4 regions of the Streptomyces sp. NRRL F-5650 genome follow, and region 2 is predicted to be linked to each of the others. Evidence: riboswitches for the same ligand, from Rfam matches in the RefSeq annotation. Region 2 holds a riboswitch; each other region holds the start of a gene.
What was found. A riboswitch is a leader RNA that binds a small molecule or an ion and turns the genes downstream of it on or off. The one in region 2 is predicted to bind cyclic di-AMP.

Region 1: another riboswitch for cyclic di-AMP. It lies ahead of IG88_RS0110050 (M23 family metallopeptidase); the one in region 2 lies ahead of IG88_RS0134735 (M23 family metallopeptidase).
Region 3: another riboswitch for cyclic di-AMP. It lies ahead of IG88_RS0122120 (M23 family metallopeptidase); the one in region 2 lies ahead of IG88_RS0134735 (M23 family metallopeptidase).
Region 4: another riboswitch for cyclic di-AMP. It lies ahead of rpfA (resuscitation-promoting factor protein RpfA); the one in region 2 lies ahead of IG88_RS0134735 (M23 family metallopeptidase).

The regions. Positions count from the first base shown of each region.
Region 1 covers NZ_JOGV01000008.1:57,659-61,472, reverse strand. Annotated here, with positions in the region: gene IG88_RS0110060 (M16 family metallopeptidase) at 1-308, shown strand, start outside; gene IG88_RS0110055 (M16 family metallopeptidase) at 305-1,693, shown strand; cyclic di-AMP (ydaO/yuaA leader) riboswitch at 1,885-2,047, shown strand; gene IG88_RS0110050 (M23 family metallopeptidase) at 2,060-2,824, shown strand; gene IG88_RS0110045 (GntR family transcriptional regulator) at 2,952-3,647, shown strand; gene IG88_RS0110040 (HPr family phosphocarrier protein) at 3,778-3,814, opposite strand, start outside.
Region 2 covers NZ_JOGV01000061.1:59,643-63,456, reverse strand. Annotated here, with positions in the region: gene IG88_RS0134740 (aldo/keto reductase) at 1-550, opposite strand, end outside; gene IG88_RS0134735 (M23 family metallopeptidase) at 681-1,721, opposite strand; cyclic di-AMP (ydaO/yuaA leader) riboswitch at 1,733-1,889, opposite strand; gene IG88_RS0134730 (PP2C family protein-serine/threonine phosphatase) at 2,114-3,325, opposite strand; tRNA gene IG88_RS0134725 (tRNA-Met) at 3,534-3,607, opposite strand; gene IG88_RS0134720 (dihydrofolate reductase family protein) at 3,675-3,814, opposite strand, start outside.
Region 3 covers NZ_JOGV01000026.1:40,692-44,505, reverse strand. Annotated here, with positions in the region: gene IG88_RS0122125 (SGNH/GDSL hydrolase family protein) at 1-381, opposite strand, end outside; gene IG88_RS0122120 (M23 family metallopeptidase) at 617-1,564, opposite strand; cyclic di-AMP (ydaO/yuaA leader) riboswitch at 1,569-1,726, opposite strand; gene IG88_RS0122115 (tyrosine-protein phosphatase) at 2,152-2,949, shown strand; gene IG88_RS38865 (DUF6126 family protein) at 2,973-3,092, opposite strand; gene IG88_RS0122105 (helix-turn-helix domain-containing protein) at 3,089-3,703, opposite strand; gene IG88_RS0122100 (aspartate aminotransferase family protein) at 3,789-3,814, opposite strand, start outside.
Region 4 covers NZ_JOGV01000038.1:70,324-74,137, reverse strand. Annotated here, with positions in the region: gene IG88_RS0128320 (cytochrome P450 family protein) at 1-539, shown strand, start outside; gene IG88_RS0128315 (transglycosylase family protein) at 683-1,723, shown strand; cyclic di-AMP (ydaO/yuaA leader) riboswitch at 1,907-2,073, shown strand; gene rpfA (resuscitation-promoting factor protein RpfA) at 2,077-2,808, shown strand; gene eno (phosphopyruvate hydratase) at 3,078-3,814, shown strand, end outside.

The DNA.
Region 1 (3,814 bases), on a different contig from region 2:
GCGCCCAGGCCCAGTTGGAGCGCGAGTGGCTGGACCGCCTGGGCACCGTCGCCGGCCGCGCCGACGAACTGTGCCGGTACGCCGTCCTGTTCGGCGACCCGCAGCTCGCCCTGACCGCCGTGCAGCGGGTGCTGGAGGTGACCGCGGAGGAGGTCCAGGAGGTCGCCAAGGCCCGCCTGCGCCCCGACAACCGCGCGGTGCTCGTCTACGAGCCCACCGCCCCGGCCGGCGAGACCGAGGCCGACGAGACCAGCGTCACCGTTCCGGTGACCGACGCCACCGACGAGAACGAGGAGGCGGCCAAGTGACCGAGCTCGCCACCATGGACTTCCACGCACAGCCGCAGGCCGGCGAGCCCAAGCCCTGGGCGTTCCCCGCCCCCGAGCGCGGCAGCCTGGGCAACGGCCTCACCGTGCTGCGGTGCCACCGCCCCGGCCAGCAGGTCGTCGCCGTCGAGGTGCTCCTGGACGCACCGCTGGACGCCGAGCCGGCCGGACTCGACGGCGTCGCCACCATCATGGCGCGCGCCTTCTCCGAGGGCACCGACAAGCACTCCGCCGAGGAGTTCGCCGCCGAGCTGGAGCGCTGCGGTGCCACCCTCGACGCGCACGCCGACCACCCCGGCGTCCGGCTGAGCCTGGAGGTGCCCGCCTCGCGCCTCGCCAAGGGCCTCGGCCTGCTCGCCGACGCCCTCAGGGCGCCCGCCTTCGCCGACGGCGAGGTCGAACGGCTGGTACGCAACCGGCTCGACGAGATCCCGCACGAGCTGGCCAATCCCTCCCGCCGTGCCGCGAAGGAGCTCTACAAGGAGCTGTTCCCGGCCGACTCGCGCATGTCCCGCCCGCGCCAGGGCACCGAGGAGACGGTCGCGGCGGTCGACTCGGCCGCCGTACGCGCCTTCTACGAGCGGCACGTCCGCCCCGCCACGGCCACCGCCGTGGTCGTCGGCGACCTCACCGGCGTCGAGCTGGACGTGCTGCTCGGCGAGACCCTGGGCGCCTGGACCGGTGCGGCCGCCGAGCCGCGCCCCGTGCCCCCGGTGACCGCCGACGACCGGGGCCGGGTCGTCATCGTCGACCGTCCCGGCGCCGTCCAGACGCAGTTGCTGATCGGCCGCACCGGCGCCGACCGGCACGACCGCGTCTGGCCCGCGCAGGTCCTCGGCACCTACTGCCTCGGCGGCACCCTCACCTCGCGCCTGGACCGCGTCCTGCGCGAGGAGAAGGGCTACACCTACGGCGTCCGGGCGTTCGGCCAGGTCCTGCGGTCCGCGCCGGACGGCACGGGCGCCGCGATGCTCGCCATCAGCGGCTCCGTAGACACCCCCAACACCGGTCCCGCCCTGGAGGACCTGTGGACCGTGCTGCGCAAGCTCGCCGCGGAGGGGCTCACCGACGCCGAGCGCGACGTGGCCGTGCAGAACCTGGTGGGCGTGGCTCCGCTCAAGTACGAGACGGCGGCAGCCGTGGCGGACACGCTCGCCGACCAGGTCGAGCAGCACCTGCCCGACGACTTCCAGGCCACGCTCTACCGCCAACTGGCCGCCACGGGCACCGTGGAGGCCACGGCGGCGGTCGTGAACGCCTTCCCGGTGGACCGCCTCGTGACGGTCCTCGTGGGCGACGCGGCGCAGATCAAGGAGCCCGTCGAGGCCCTCGGCATCGGTGAAGTCACCGTGGTGGCGGCCGAGTAGCGGGCACGCGCGCGCGGCGGCCCTGTGACCGGAGTGTCACCAGGGCCGCCGTTTGTCCGGATTGGGGGAGTGGTTGCCCGTCTGCCCTGTGGCGTGCGCTACAAAAAGCCTGTTGCGTTTGAGGATTGAACGCAGCCGCGTTTAGCGTCGTCCGGGCTGTTCGTCAGGCAGTGCGCCGCACCCGCGGCACCGGACAGTCATCGCCGAGTCCCCGTACGGCGCGAGCCAGGGGAGCCGGGGACCCACCGCAGTCCCTGGGGTGAATCGGACGCCCGCGCGCAGCGAGGGGGTCCGTAGGAGACCTTCCACCTCCGAACCCGTCAGCTAACCCGGTAGGCGAGAGGGAAGGAAAGGACAAGCCTCTACATGGCGTTCACGCGCGCCACCGGGAAGCACCGCCGCCCCAGCCGGGCGCACCGCACCACCGCCCGCGCCGCGGGAGTCGCGGCCCTCGCCACCACCGGCGTCGTCGGCACCCTCGCCGCTCCGGCGCTCGCCGCCGAGCCCGAGGTGGAGCAGAGCGGACTCACTCCGGTCGTCACCATCGGCGACTCCATAGCCGACGAGGTCGATGCCCAGGCCGTCGCCCAGAAGCAGGCGGCCGTGGACGCCGCCGCCCGTGAGGCGGCCAGGGAAGCGGCCCGCGAGCGGGCGGCCGAGGCGGCCAAGGAGGCGCGCGAGGCCAAGGAGCGCGCCGCGCGGGAGGCGGAACGCAAACGCCTGAACACCTTCGTCGCGCCGATCACCGCCTCCTACGTCTCCACCGCGTACCAGGCCGGCAGCTCCCTGTGGTCCTCGGGCAGCCACACCGGCATCGACTTCCACGCCTCCAGCGGCACGTCCGTGCACGCGGTCGGCGTCGGCACCGTGGTGGAGGCCGGCTGGGGCGGGTCGTACGGCAACCAGGTCGTGATCAGGATGCACGACGGTACGTACACGCAGTACGGGCACCTGTCCTCCATCGGCGTCTCGGTCGGCCAGTCGGTCGAGCCGGGCCAGCAGATCGGCCTCTCCGGCGCCACCGGCAACGTCACCGGACCCCACCTGCACTTCGAGGCCCGTACCAGCCCCGAGTACGGCTCGGACATGGACCCCGTCGCCTATCTCCGCTCCCACGGCGTGAGCGTCTGACGGCCGCATTCGAAAAGCCCCGGCTCCTGGAGTCGGGGCTTTTCGCATTCCTATTCGCTTGATTGGCCTAGAGTCACTGGACATGCGTCCATCGTCGACGTTTCAGGGATCCAGACGGAGGTCGGTCATGCGTATTCCGGCGCATTCTGTGTGCACGGCGATCCGGGACGACATAGTCGCCGGCGTCCACGGTCGCGGCAGCCGGCTCACCGAGGAGATCCTCGCCCGCCGTTACGGCGTCTCGCGCGTCCCCGTGCGTGAGGCCCTGCGCACGCTGGAGGCGGAGGGCTTCGTGGTGACCCGGCGGCACGCGGGCGCCTGCGTCGCGGAGCCCACCGAGCAGGAGGCCGCCGACCTGCTGGAGACCCGAGCGCTCCTGGAGCCGCTCGCCGCCTCGCGGGCCGCCCGGCGGCGCACCGAGGCCCACCTCAGGGTGCTGCGCGGCCTGGTCCGGCTGGGGCAGGAACGGGCCAGGCACGGCACCGGCGAGGACCTGCGACCGCTGGGCGGCTGGTTCCACGAGACCCTCGCCCGGTCGGCCGGCAGCCCTTCCCTGGCGGCGCTGCTGACCCAGCTGCGCCACAAGATCGCCTGGATGTACGTCCAGGACGTCCCGGCCGGGCCGGTGAAGTACTGGGCGGAGTACGGCGCGATCGTCGACGCGGTGGCCCGGGGCGACAGTGAACGGGCGCGGGCGCTCATGACGCTGCACACCGAACGGTCGGCGTCGGCGTACCGGCTGCGATTCGCCTCCGGTGGCGGGCGGACGGAGCGCGTGAGGAATGCGCAACACCGCGTAAACACGGCGGGTCTCCCGAAGTAACACGAGTGCCGTAGAAAAGGGCCGGGGAATTCAGGGCTGTTCCGGGCTGCTTTTCTTTCGGTCGGAAGGGAAAAGAAGAAAGGCCCGTCCGGTGGTTCCGGCGGGCCTTTCGTGCTGCTGTCCGTCACGCTCAGACGGTCTCGGGAAGCTCCTCGAGCCCCTCGGCG
Region 2 (3,814 bases):
AGTGCGGCTGGAGGGCGACGTACCGGGCCAGGCCCTCGCGCTCGGAGAACTCCAGGGACGCCGCGAGCCGTTCGGCGGAGATGTTGGAGGCGGCGATGTACCGCACCTTCCCGGCCTTCACCAGCTCGTCGAGGGCGCCGACGATCTCCTCGACCGGCACCTCGGGCTTGTCGAAGTGCGTGTAGTACAGGTCGATGTGGTCGGTGCCCAGGCGGCGCAGCGAGGCGTCGGCCGCGGCCTTGATGTTCGCGGCGGACAGGCCCGGGTACTCGGGGTGCTGGCTGACCTTGGTGGCGAGGACCACGTCGTCACGGTTGCCGCGGGCCGCGAGCCACTTGCCGAGGACGGTCTCGGACTCGCCGCCGCTGTTGCCGTCGACCCAGGCGGAGTAGGAGTCGGCGGTGTCGACGAAGTTGCCGCCCGCCGCCGTGTAGGCGTCGAGGACGGCGAAGGAGGTGGCTTCGTCGGCGGTCCAGCCGAAGACGTTGCCGCCGAGGGCCAGGGGGAAGACCTCGAGGTCGGAGGAGCCGAGCTTGCGCAGAGAAGTCATGTAAAGGGTCAACGACCGTGGCGGAGCGCGGCATTCCGGCAGGCGCGCAAAGATCCCGCAAACCGGCAGCCCTGACGTCGGGGGGTTGGCCGTCAGGACCGCCGGGGTTCAGCGGGCGCCCAGGGGTGGGTCAGGGGGTGAGGCCCTTGCTCTGCAGCCAGGCCATCGGGTCGATGCCCGAGCCGTCGGCGGTGTGGACCTCGAGGTGGAGGTGGGCGCCGGTCACGTTGCCGGTGGCGCCGACGCGGCCGATGACGTCACCGGTGGTGACCTTCTGGCCGACGCTGACGTTGATGGACGACTGGTGCGCGTACCAGAGTTCGGTGCCGTCGTCGAGGGTGAGCACGGTCTTGTAGCCGTAGGACCCGTCCCAGCCGGCCGACGTGATGGTGCCGCTGTGCACCGCCTTGAGCAGGGTGCCCGTGGGGGCGGCGAAGTCGAGGCCGGTGTGGTGGCCGGAGGACCACAGGGAGCCGGCCTGGTTGAAGGTGGAGGAGATCGTGTACGAGGAGGTCGGCAGCGTGAACTGCTTGGCCAGCTTCGCGAGCCGCTCGGCCTCGGCCTTCTTCGCGGCTTCCTCCTCCGCCTTCTTCTTGGCGGCGGCGGCCTTCTCCTCGGCCTCCTTGGCGGCCTTGGCCGCTGCTTCCGCGGCCTTCTTCTCGGCGGCGGCCTGGGCTTCGGCGGCGGCCTTGGTCTCGACCTGGGCCTGCTGCTGCTCGGCCTGCGCCATGATCCGGGCCCGCAGCGACTCACCGGCGCCGGCGGCGTCCGTGTTCTGCGAGGTGTCCGCGGCGACGGCCTGGGTGATGCCGCTGAGCGGGGTGGCGGAACCCTCGGGCTCCGGCTCCTCGCCGCCGGGCATCAGCGAGCCGACGTTCGGCAGGTCGGGCAGGGAGATGGAGACCGGCGGCTTGCCGGTCTGCGCGCTGGCCATGCCGCCCGCGCCGACTGCGGCTATGACACCGACGCCGAGGACGGTGGAGCTGCGGGCGAGTCCGCCGCGCTGCTTGGCGACGCGGTGCCGGCCGCGCACGGGGCGGATGGACTCCGCGGTGGGGTTCCACTCCTCCCAGGGACCCTCTTCGGCGCGGGGGGCGTCGTAGCCGAAGGTGTCGGTGCCGTGCCCGGTGGGTACGAACGGGGCCTCGGGGGCAGGCCGGTTGGACGCCACGTGGGCGTACTCCTTTCCTTCCTTCCGCCTACCGGGTTAGCTGACGGGTTCGGAGCAGGAAGGTCTCCTACGGGTGTGTGCCGACCGTGTTTCCACGGCGCCACACGCCCGATTCACCCCAATGTGATGGTTCCCCGGTTCCCTTGCGGGATTCGGCGCGTGCGCACGGAGCCGCCTTCTGTGACGGCTGGGACGACCGCGCTGCGTTATCGAACGTTAATAGACGGGGGGCTCGGATTCCAAGCCATTCCGCTTGATCATTAACGGAAACGGCCGGTACATACACCTCACGACCGGTGAAACCCGGGCGAGTTGACCGCCCCTCAGTATTCCTCTTCACGCCACTGCGTTCTGACGGTGTGTCAGTTGTTATGCGGAGGGGGACCGGGCCGTCACGGCTCGTGACATTGATCTTGGTCCCCGCGCCGGGGCCGGCGCACGGCGAGCAGCGCCATGTCGTCCGCCATGCCGCCCCCCGAGTGCCTGCGCACGTCCTCGGCGAGGGCGTCGAGCAGCGCCGCCGGATCCCGGAAGGCACGGCCCGCCAGCCGCGCCTGCGGATCGTAGAACTCGCCCTTGGCGTCCCGGGCTTCGGTCAGTCCGTCGGTGTAGAGCAGCAGCGTGGCCCCACCGGGGAAGTCGGCCTCCTCCGCCCGGTCGGGCCACACCCCCAGCTCGCCCATGCCGAGCGGCAGCGCCGACTCGCGGGCGGGCAGCGGGCCGACGCTGCCGTCGGCGTGCAGCATCAGGGGCGGCGGGTGGCCGCGGTTGACGATGCGTACGGTCCCGTCGCCGTGCGGGAGTTCGGCGAGGATCGCGGTGGTGAAGCCCTCGAAGGCGTCCAGTCCGTCCCGCCGGGTGCCCTCGCGCGCCAGGGCCCGCTCCAGACGCTGCGCCACCGCCTCCAGCGTCGCCTCCTGCTCGGCGGCCTCGCGGAAGGCGCCGATCACGACGGCGACGGCGGCCACCGCGCCCATGCCCTTGCCCCGCACGTCGCCGACGATGAGCCGGACGCCGCGGGCGCTGTCCTGCACCGCGTACAGGTCGCCGCCGATGAAGGCGTCGGCCTGCGCGGCCTCGTAGCAGACGGCGATCTCGAAACCGGCGATGCGCTCGGCGGGTTCGGGCAGCACGGCGCGCTGGGCGGCCTCGGCGATCTCACGGACGGAGACGAGGCGTGCGCCGGCGCGCCGGACGAAGCCGTTCACCAGGACGGCGAGCACGGCGACCGTCGCGATGGTGATCAGCTCGGTGAGGGAGTCGACGTAGCGGATGACGCCCTTGGCGAGCTGCAGCCCGATGACCGCGACGACGACGGTGACGCCCGTGAGCACCGTGCCGCGCCGCGAGTAGACCGGAGCGGCGATCAGGGGCGCGGCCGCGTAGAGGGGGCCGGCGGTGAAGTATCTCGGGGTGAGGATGTCGTACAGGATGGCGACGGCGATCAGCAGGACGGGGAGCGCGAGCACGAAGGCCCGCCGGAACCCGGCCCGGCGGCGCGGCGGCGGCCCGGCGGGCGGCTCGTCGTCGCCGAGGCCGGGGTCGGGGGCGGGATCACCGGGGAGCCGGCCGCCGGCTCTGGCGACCGCTCCCTCGTCGTCCACGTCACCTGGCCGCACCACTCGTCTCCCGCCACCCCGCACGTCCGCGTGCCGCTTGCCGCTTGCCGTCCAGGAGTCCAGGTTTCCGGGAGCGGGGGCGGGCGGCGAGCGGTGGGGGGCCGACCGGATGACGGAGGCGCCGGAGAGGAGAACGCACCGAGGAACGCACCGAGGGCCGGAACCCTTTCGGATTCCGGCCCTCGGCCTTCAGTAGCGGGGACAGGATTTGAACCTGCGACCTCTGGGTTATGAGCCCAGCGAGCTACCGAGCTGCTCCACCCCGCGTCGTTGTGTGCACCACTGTACGTCATCCCGGGACCGGAATGCACATCGGTATCCCCGCGGGGGCCTCCTACCGCTCCAGATGCCGGTTCGGTGCCGTGGCCCGGGCCTCGAACGCGGGCAGTACGACGACGTCGGCGCCCCCGGCGGCGAGCACCCCGCTGCCGTCCGGCTCCGTCACGAAGGTGTCCGGCTCCCGCCAGGCCGTGA
Region 3 (3,814 bases), on a different contig from region 2:
GAGGACGGGCACCCCGCGGGTGTCGAACCCGGTGGTCACCAGGACGGTGCCGGCCGCGGCGGTCAGTGCGGCCACCGCCCGTTCGAACCGCTCGGCGACCTCGTCGGGGTCGGTGCCGGGCCGGATGATGTCGTTGCCGCCCGCCGCGAACGAGACCAGGTCCGGCGCGAGGGCCTCGACCCGCGGGACCTGTTCCGCCACGATCTGGTCGAGGAGCCTGCCGCGCACGGCGAGGTTCGTGTACGTGAAGTCGCCCTCGGGGCGCCGGTCGGCGAGCAGGACGGCCAGTCGGTCGGCCCAGCCGACGAACGCGCCGTCGGGGCCGGGGTCGCCGACGCCCTCGGTGAAGCTGTCCCCCACCGCCACGTACGACCCGATCACTGCTCTGCTGTCACTCTTCGAATCGTCTGCCACGTCGGCCCATGATTCACCTTGGAATGTGACCTACGCGACCGTAGGAAAGGGTTGACGGGCGGTGAGATAAGCCACTCCTAAAGTGTTCGTCAATTCCGGAATACGGCGGAGGGCGGGTCCGCCGCACAGCGGGTGCGCCGAAGGCCGGACCCGGGGATCGGGGTCCGGCCTTCGGGGCGCGGCGACCGCGCGGAACCGGTCGTCAGACGGAGACGCCGTGCGAGCGCAGGAACGCGATCGGGTCGATGTCCGAGCCGTAGTCCGGCGTGGTGCGGATCTCGAAGTGCAGGTGCGGGCCGGTCACGTTGCCGGTGGCACCCGAGAGCCCGACCTGCTGGCCCGCCGTCACCGACTGGCCGGCGGAGACGGAGAGCGAGGAGAGGTGGGCGTACTGGGCGTAGTGGCCGTCGGCGAGCTTGATGACGACCTGGTTGCCGTACGCGCCGCCCCAGCCGGCCGAGACGACGGTGCCCGCGCCGACGGCCTTGAGCGAGGTGCCGGTCGGGACGACGAAGTCGGTGCCGGTGTGGTAGCCGCTGGACCACATGCTGCCGGACTGGTGGTACGGGGTGCCGACGGTGCCGCCCGCGACGGGGGAGGTGTAGCCGCTGGTGGTGCCCGCGGACTGGGTGCCGGTGTCCGAGGACCGGGAGGAGGAGGTCGTCGCGGCGTCCGCCGGCTTCTCGGCGGCGGTCTTCTCGGCGGGCTTCTTGGCGGGCTTCTCGGCGGTCTTCTGCGACGGCGCGGAGGACGGCGCCGACGACTTGGCCGCCTTGCCGGCGATCGAGAGCTTGAGCCCGGGGTGGATCAGCGACGGGTCGGACCCGACGGCCTCGCGGTTGTCCGCGTAGAGCTTCTTCCAGCCGCCGTCGACGTGCTGCTCGTCGGCGATCTTCGAAAGGTAGTCACCGCTCTTCACGGTGTACGTCCGGGAATCCGAGTTCTTGCCGGAGCCGTTCGCGGCGGCCTTCTCGGCCGACGCCGGAACGGACTGCGCGGACTGCCCGGAAACGGAGTGCGCGGGAGCGGCGTTGGCGGCGGCGGCACCCAGCAGCGGCAGCGCGAGCGCGGCGCCGCCGGTTCCGGCGACGGCGATGGTGCGGGTCAGGCGCAGGGCCCTGGTACGGCGGTGCTTACCCTTCGCGGGCATGGCGAATTCCTCTCCGGCGCCTGCGAGGTGAGCTGTCGGGTGCGGGCTGGAGATGCCCGGCCGCGCCGGAACGCGGCTTTACCCCAAGCCGTTCCGGGAACCGGAACAGGCAGTTCTACCTGTGGGTCCCCCGCTCCTGCCGTGTACGGGTGGTGGATGAATACGGGCTCCGGTCGGCGGCAGGATTAGGCGTCCGTCCGGATCGGTGGTGAACGTAAGGGACCGGGACGCGCGGAAACAAGCGAGAGGTTCGCGCACCGGGCGTTTCCATTGATCCTTTACGGAAAAACGCGGTAACACTGCGTCGATTTCCGCCGCACCGCTTTCCCTGAATTCCCTTGGGAAGCGGCCCAATTACGTGAACATGACGGACAACGCACGGTCACGGATATGACGCTGCTCACGCACCTCTTGCCCACCCTTCGCCATTTCAGGGCCAGTTACCACCAAGACACCAATTCGGACAGACGACGCTTACCGGCCCGGAATGCCCCACTCGGAGCTGCTTTCCCGTACTGGTCATGCCGTATCGTCGAGTGGCACCCGCCGGCGAGCAGCGACGGCGGAACGGAGTGGGAGGAGCCCCCGTGACGCAGCAGGTCCCGTCGACCGAACCCGAGCTGAGCGGTGTGCGCAACTTCCGGGACGTGGGCGGACTGCCGACCGTGGACGGCCGGCGGGTACGGCAGGGGGTGCTGTTCCGCAGCGGGCACCTGGCGCACGCCACCGGTGAGGACGCCGCGTTCCTGGCCTCGCTGGGCCTGCACACGATCTTCGACTTCCGCAACGCGGCCGACCAGAAGCTGGAGGGCCCGGACGTCGAGCTGCCCGGCGTGCGCAATGTGAACCTTCCGCTGAGCGACCCGGCGGACGGGGCCGAGTTCTGGAAGATGGTCCGGGACGGAGACCTCGGCCAACTGCACGGGATCCTCGGCGACGGCAAGGGCGCCCGCCGGATGATCGCCTCCTACCGTTCGATCGTCACCGAGCGCACCGCGGAGCACTCCCGGATCCTGCACGCGCTCGCCGAGGACAGCGTGCCCGCGCTGATGCACTGCGCGGCCGGCAAGGACCGCGCGGGCCTGTCGATCGCGGTCACCCTCCTCGCCCTGGGCGTCGAGCGCGACGCGATCGTCGAGGACTACCTGAAGTCCAACGCCACGCACCGCCGCTACAAGGTGCACCGCAGCAGCTCCGCCGCCTCCGCCTACTCCCCCGAGGTCATGGAGCTGCTCAGCCCCCTCTTCGACGCGCGCGCCGAGTACCTGGCGGCGGCCTTCGAGACGATCGAGGAGACCTGGGGCGGCGTCGACGCCTACCTGGAGCAAGGGCTGCGGCTCACTCCCGGGACCCGGGAGCGCCTGCGCGAGCGCATGGTGGACTGAGCCGCCCGCCCGCGGACGGGGCGTTACTTGGCGCCCACCTCGAACAGCAGGTAGAGGAAGCCGCCGAAGACGTGCCCCAGGGCGATGTAGATGACCAGCCGCACCCACAGGGCGCGCGGGAACTTGTCCTCGATGGCACTCATGGCGTCTCTCCAGGGGTCGGGCCGAGGCACAGCGCGGCCGTCGGGCTCTGCAGCAGGGTGTGGACGAAGAGCAGCTCGACCCCGTCGGGGTCCTGGGCCGCGATCCGGTGCGGGGTCATGGAGTCGAAGTGGGCGCCGTCCCCGGCGGTGAGCCGGTGCTCGGTGTCTCCGAGGCGCAGCCGCAGCCGCCCACGCAGGACGTGGAGCCACTCCTCCCCGGGGTGCACCCGCACGACGTCGCCCTGGGAGCCGTGGGGCACCTGGACCCGCAGGGCCTGCATGCCACGGCCCGGCGCGCCCGCCCGGTAGTACGTCCAGCCGCCCGCGGCGGTGGGTTCCATGTCCGCGGCGCGCACGACGGCGTCCCGGTCGGCGGCCGTCTCGCCCAGCAGCCCGGCGACGGTCGTACCGTAGACGCGGGCGAGGGCGAGCAGCATCGGCAGCGAGGGCTGGCGCTGCCCGGTCTCCAGACGGGAGAGGTGGGCGGGCGACAGCCCCGCGGCGCGGGCCGCGGCCTCGAGGGTGAGGGCGGCCCGCCGCCGCAGTTCACGCAGTTGGGGCGCGACGGCGGCGACCGCGCCCTCGGCGGGGCCGGTCTCGGAGGAGCTCATGCCTCCATTCAGCCCGAGATTTGCCCGACGGGCAAATTCCTTGCCTCAGAGGCAAAAGCCCCGCGGAAAGGAGTGTGCAGCACGCTCAGCGGTTGGCCACCGCCTGCTTGA
Region 4 (3,814 bases), on a different contig from region 2:
CGGTCAATCTCGTCGGCAACGGCACCTACGCCCTGCTCACCCACCCCGAGCAGCGGGAGCGGCTGCAGACCTCCCTCGCCGCCGGGGAGCACGGCCTGCTGGAGACCGGCGTCGAGGAACTCCTGCGCTACGACGGCCCGGTGGAGCTGGCCACCTGGCGCTTCGCCACCCGCCCGCTGCGCATCGGCGGGCAGGAGGTCGCGGCGGGCGACCCCGTTCTCGTCGTCCTGGCCGCCGCCGACCGGGACCCGGAGCGGTTCACCGACCCGGACACCCTCGACCTCGCCCGCCGGGACAACCAGCACCTCGGGTACGGCCACGGCATCCACTACTGCCTCGGCGCCCCGCTCGCCCGGCTGGAGGGGCAGACGGCGCTGGCCACGCTCCTCACCCGGCTGCCCGACCTCCGCCTCGCCGCGGACCCGGCCGAACTCCGGTGGCGCGGCGGCCTCATCATGCGGGGTCTGCGCACGCTGCCCGTGTCGTTCACACCGTCCGCCCCGTCGGCCGGCAACGGCGGGGCGTCCACGCAAACGTGACACGCGCTCAGGTTTGTGATCTTCACGTGATCTGCGCGGCATGAACTTGTGACAAGTGATGATCTCCCTATACGTTCACGGATCAACGTGGTGTCGAGCGTCATCCGCCGCGTGGCCCCCGTCGTCTCGTGAAAGGTCCTCGCATGCTCTCCGGGAACGGTCGTCACCGTCGCCCCCGCCAGGCTCCCGCCCTGGTCGTCGCCGCCGGAGTGACCGGCTCCGCCATCGCGATCCCGCTGCTCGGCGCCACCGGCGCGCACGCGGCCGGTTCGGGGACCTGGGACCAGGTGGCCGAGTGCGAGACCGGCGGCGCCTGGAGCCAGAACAGCGGCAACGGGTACTACGGCGGTCTCCAGCTCTCCCAGGAGGCCTGGGAGAGCTACGGCGGCCTCGACTACGCCCCCAGCGCCGACGAGGCCAGCCGGTCGCAGCAGATACGCATCGCCGAGAAGATGTACGCGGACCAGGGCATCGCCGCCTGGCCGACCTGCGGGCTGCTGGCCGGCCTGGGCAACGGCTCGGGGGGCGGCGGCTCGGACGCGGCGGGTGACGGTGCGTCGGAGGGCTCGGACGCGTCGGGGAAGACGGACGGTTCCGAGTCGTCCCAGCCGTCCGAGACGCCCAAGACCACCGGAACGCCCGGGTCGTCGCAGTCGTCCGAGTCGTCCGGTTCCTCCTCCTCGGCGGACACGGAGGATCCGGCCGGCGCGAGTGAGGCTCCCGAGTCGACGTCCAAGGCGCCCTCTTCGTCCCCTTCGCCCTCTTCTTCGCCGTCGTCCGACTCTCCCTCGGCAACCCCGTCCGGGGACGCGGACTCCTCCACCAAGTCGGACACATCGGCCGAATCCCGCGCGGGCGCCCGTGCGGAACAGCCGGGCGACGGAGGCTCGTCCGGCTCCGGCCGGCACCGCGGCGACAGCGCGGACGAGGGTGCGGCGGACCCGGGGCGCGCCGACGGGTCGGCGGGGCGGCACGCCTCGCGCGACGGCGAGCCGCGTGAGTCCGGGGACGGTTCGTACACGGTCCGCTCGGGCGACAACCTCTGGGCCATCGCCGACTCCCTTGACCTCGACGGCGGGTGGCGTGCGCTCTACGCCGACAACAAGAAGGTGGTCGGCGCCGACCCGGACCACATCCTCCCCGGTCAGACGCTCACGGTCACGGGCGAATCGGACGAAAAGTAGGGGGAGTTCACGTCACGGTTAGAGGCTGTATGTCCCTTTTGGATCTCGTGAGAGATAGGTCTCAGAAGCCGTGATCGTCTTTGAAAAACCGCGGAGCGCGTGTCTACGGTCATGACCGCTCGCCACCGCGGGCCCCGACAGCCGCAACGCCGAATCCTGCCAGCGGCCGTACGGGAACAGTCGTCGCGTCAAGCGCCGCAGGCAGGAGCGGGGGACCCAAGGTAAGCGCCGCGCCGGGCAGTTGAGCCGGAGCGGCTAGGGGTGAAGCCGAGTCCCGGGAGGGACCCGGCCGGGCAACTCAACCGGCCCGAACCCGACAGCTCACCTCGCAGGCGTCGGTGAGGGGATCAACCATGCTGTTTTCCGGCAAGGGCAAGCACCGTCGTCCGTCCAAGGCCACCCGTGTCATCGCCGTCGCCGGTGTCACCGGTGCCGCCGTCGCCGCCCCGCTGATGGCGGCCGGCAACGCCTCCGCCGCCACCGCGTCCGAGTGGGACGCCGTCGCCCAGTGCGAGTCCGGCGGCAACTGGTCCATCAACACCGGCAACGGTTACTACGGCGGTCTGCAGTTCTCCGCCTCCACCTGGGCCGCCTACGGCGGTACGCAGTACGCCTCCACCGCCGACCAGGCGAGCAAGGCCCAGCAGATCCAGATCGCCGAGAAGGTGCTCGCGGGCCAGGGCAAGGGTGCCTGGCCGGTCTGCGGCACCGGCCTGTCGGGCGCCGCGTACACCGGTGGCGGCTCCCAGGACAGCGGCTCCGGCAGCTCGCAGAGCTCCCAGAGCCAGAGCAGCGGCTCCACCGCCGAGCGCTCCACCGAGCAGAAGGCGTCCCGCTCCGCCGAGCGCCCCGCCGCGCAGCAGAAGAGCGAGCCGAAGGCCGAGAAGAAGACCGTCACCACCCCGACCGGCAAGAAGGTCGAGAAGGGTGACGGCGAGTACAAGGTCGTCAAGGGCGACACCCTCAGCTCGATCGCCGACGCGCACGACGTCAAGGGCGGCTGGGCGAAGCTGTTCAAGCTGAACGACGACATCGTCGACGACGCCGACCTGATCTACCCGGGCCAGATGCTGCACCTCAAGTAAGGGGCGCGGCTCCCGCGACTCCCGCCCCGGTGCGTGTTCCCCCGTACGCACCGGGGCGGGATTTTTCGCGTCCCGTGCGCGCGGGCGCCGTCCGGTTTCCGGAAACGTCTTTGTTCCGTTCGGAAACAATTTACTCTCGGTTCTGTCCAGCGGGTGGGCGATCGGCTGGCCGATCGCCCGGAGCCGGTTAGGCTCGGTCCCGCAGAGCCGCCGCGGTCCCGCGGGACCGCGCGTCACACCGAAGCGTCACATTGAAGAAGGAGATGCTCGTGCCGTCCATCGACGTCGTCGTAGCCCGGGAAATCCTGGACTCCCGAGGCAACCCCACGGTCGAGGTCGAGGTCGGCCTCGACGACGGCAGCACCGGGCGTGCCGCCGTTCCGTCCGGCGCCTCCACCGGTGCCTTCGAGGCCATCGAACTCCGTGACGGCGACCCGGGCCGTTACCTCGGCAAGGGCGTGGAGAAGGCCGTCCTCGCCGTCATCGAGCAGATCGGCCCGGAGCTGGTCGGCTACGACGCCACCGAGCAGCGGCTGATCGACCAGGCCATGTTCGACCTGGACGCCACCGACAACAAGGGCTCGCTCGGCGCCAACGCCATCCTCGGCGTCTCCCTGGCCGTCGCCCACGCCGCCTCCGAGGCGTCGGACCTGCCGCTCTTCCGCTACCTGGGCGGCCCGAACGCGCACCTGCTGCCGGTGCCGATGATGAACATCCTGAACGGCGGCTCGCACGCCGACTCCAACGTGGACATCCAGGAGTTCATGATCGCCCCGATCGGCGCGGAGTCCTTCTCCGAGGCGCTGCGCTGGGGCGCCGAGGTCTACCACACCCTCAAGAAGGTCCTGAAGAACAAGGGCCTGGCCACCGGTCTGGGCGACGAGGGCGGCTTCGCGCCGAACCTCGGCTCCAACCGCGAGGCCCTCGACCTCATCCTGGAGGCGATCAAGGAGGCCGGCTACACCCCCGGCGAGCAGATCGCCCTGGCGCTCGACGTCGCCGCGTC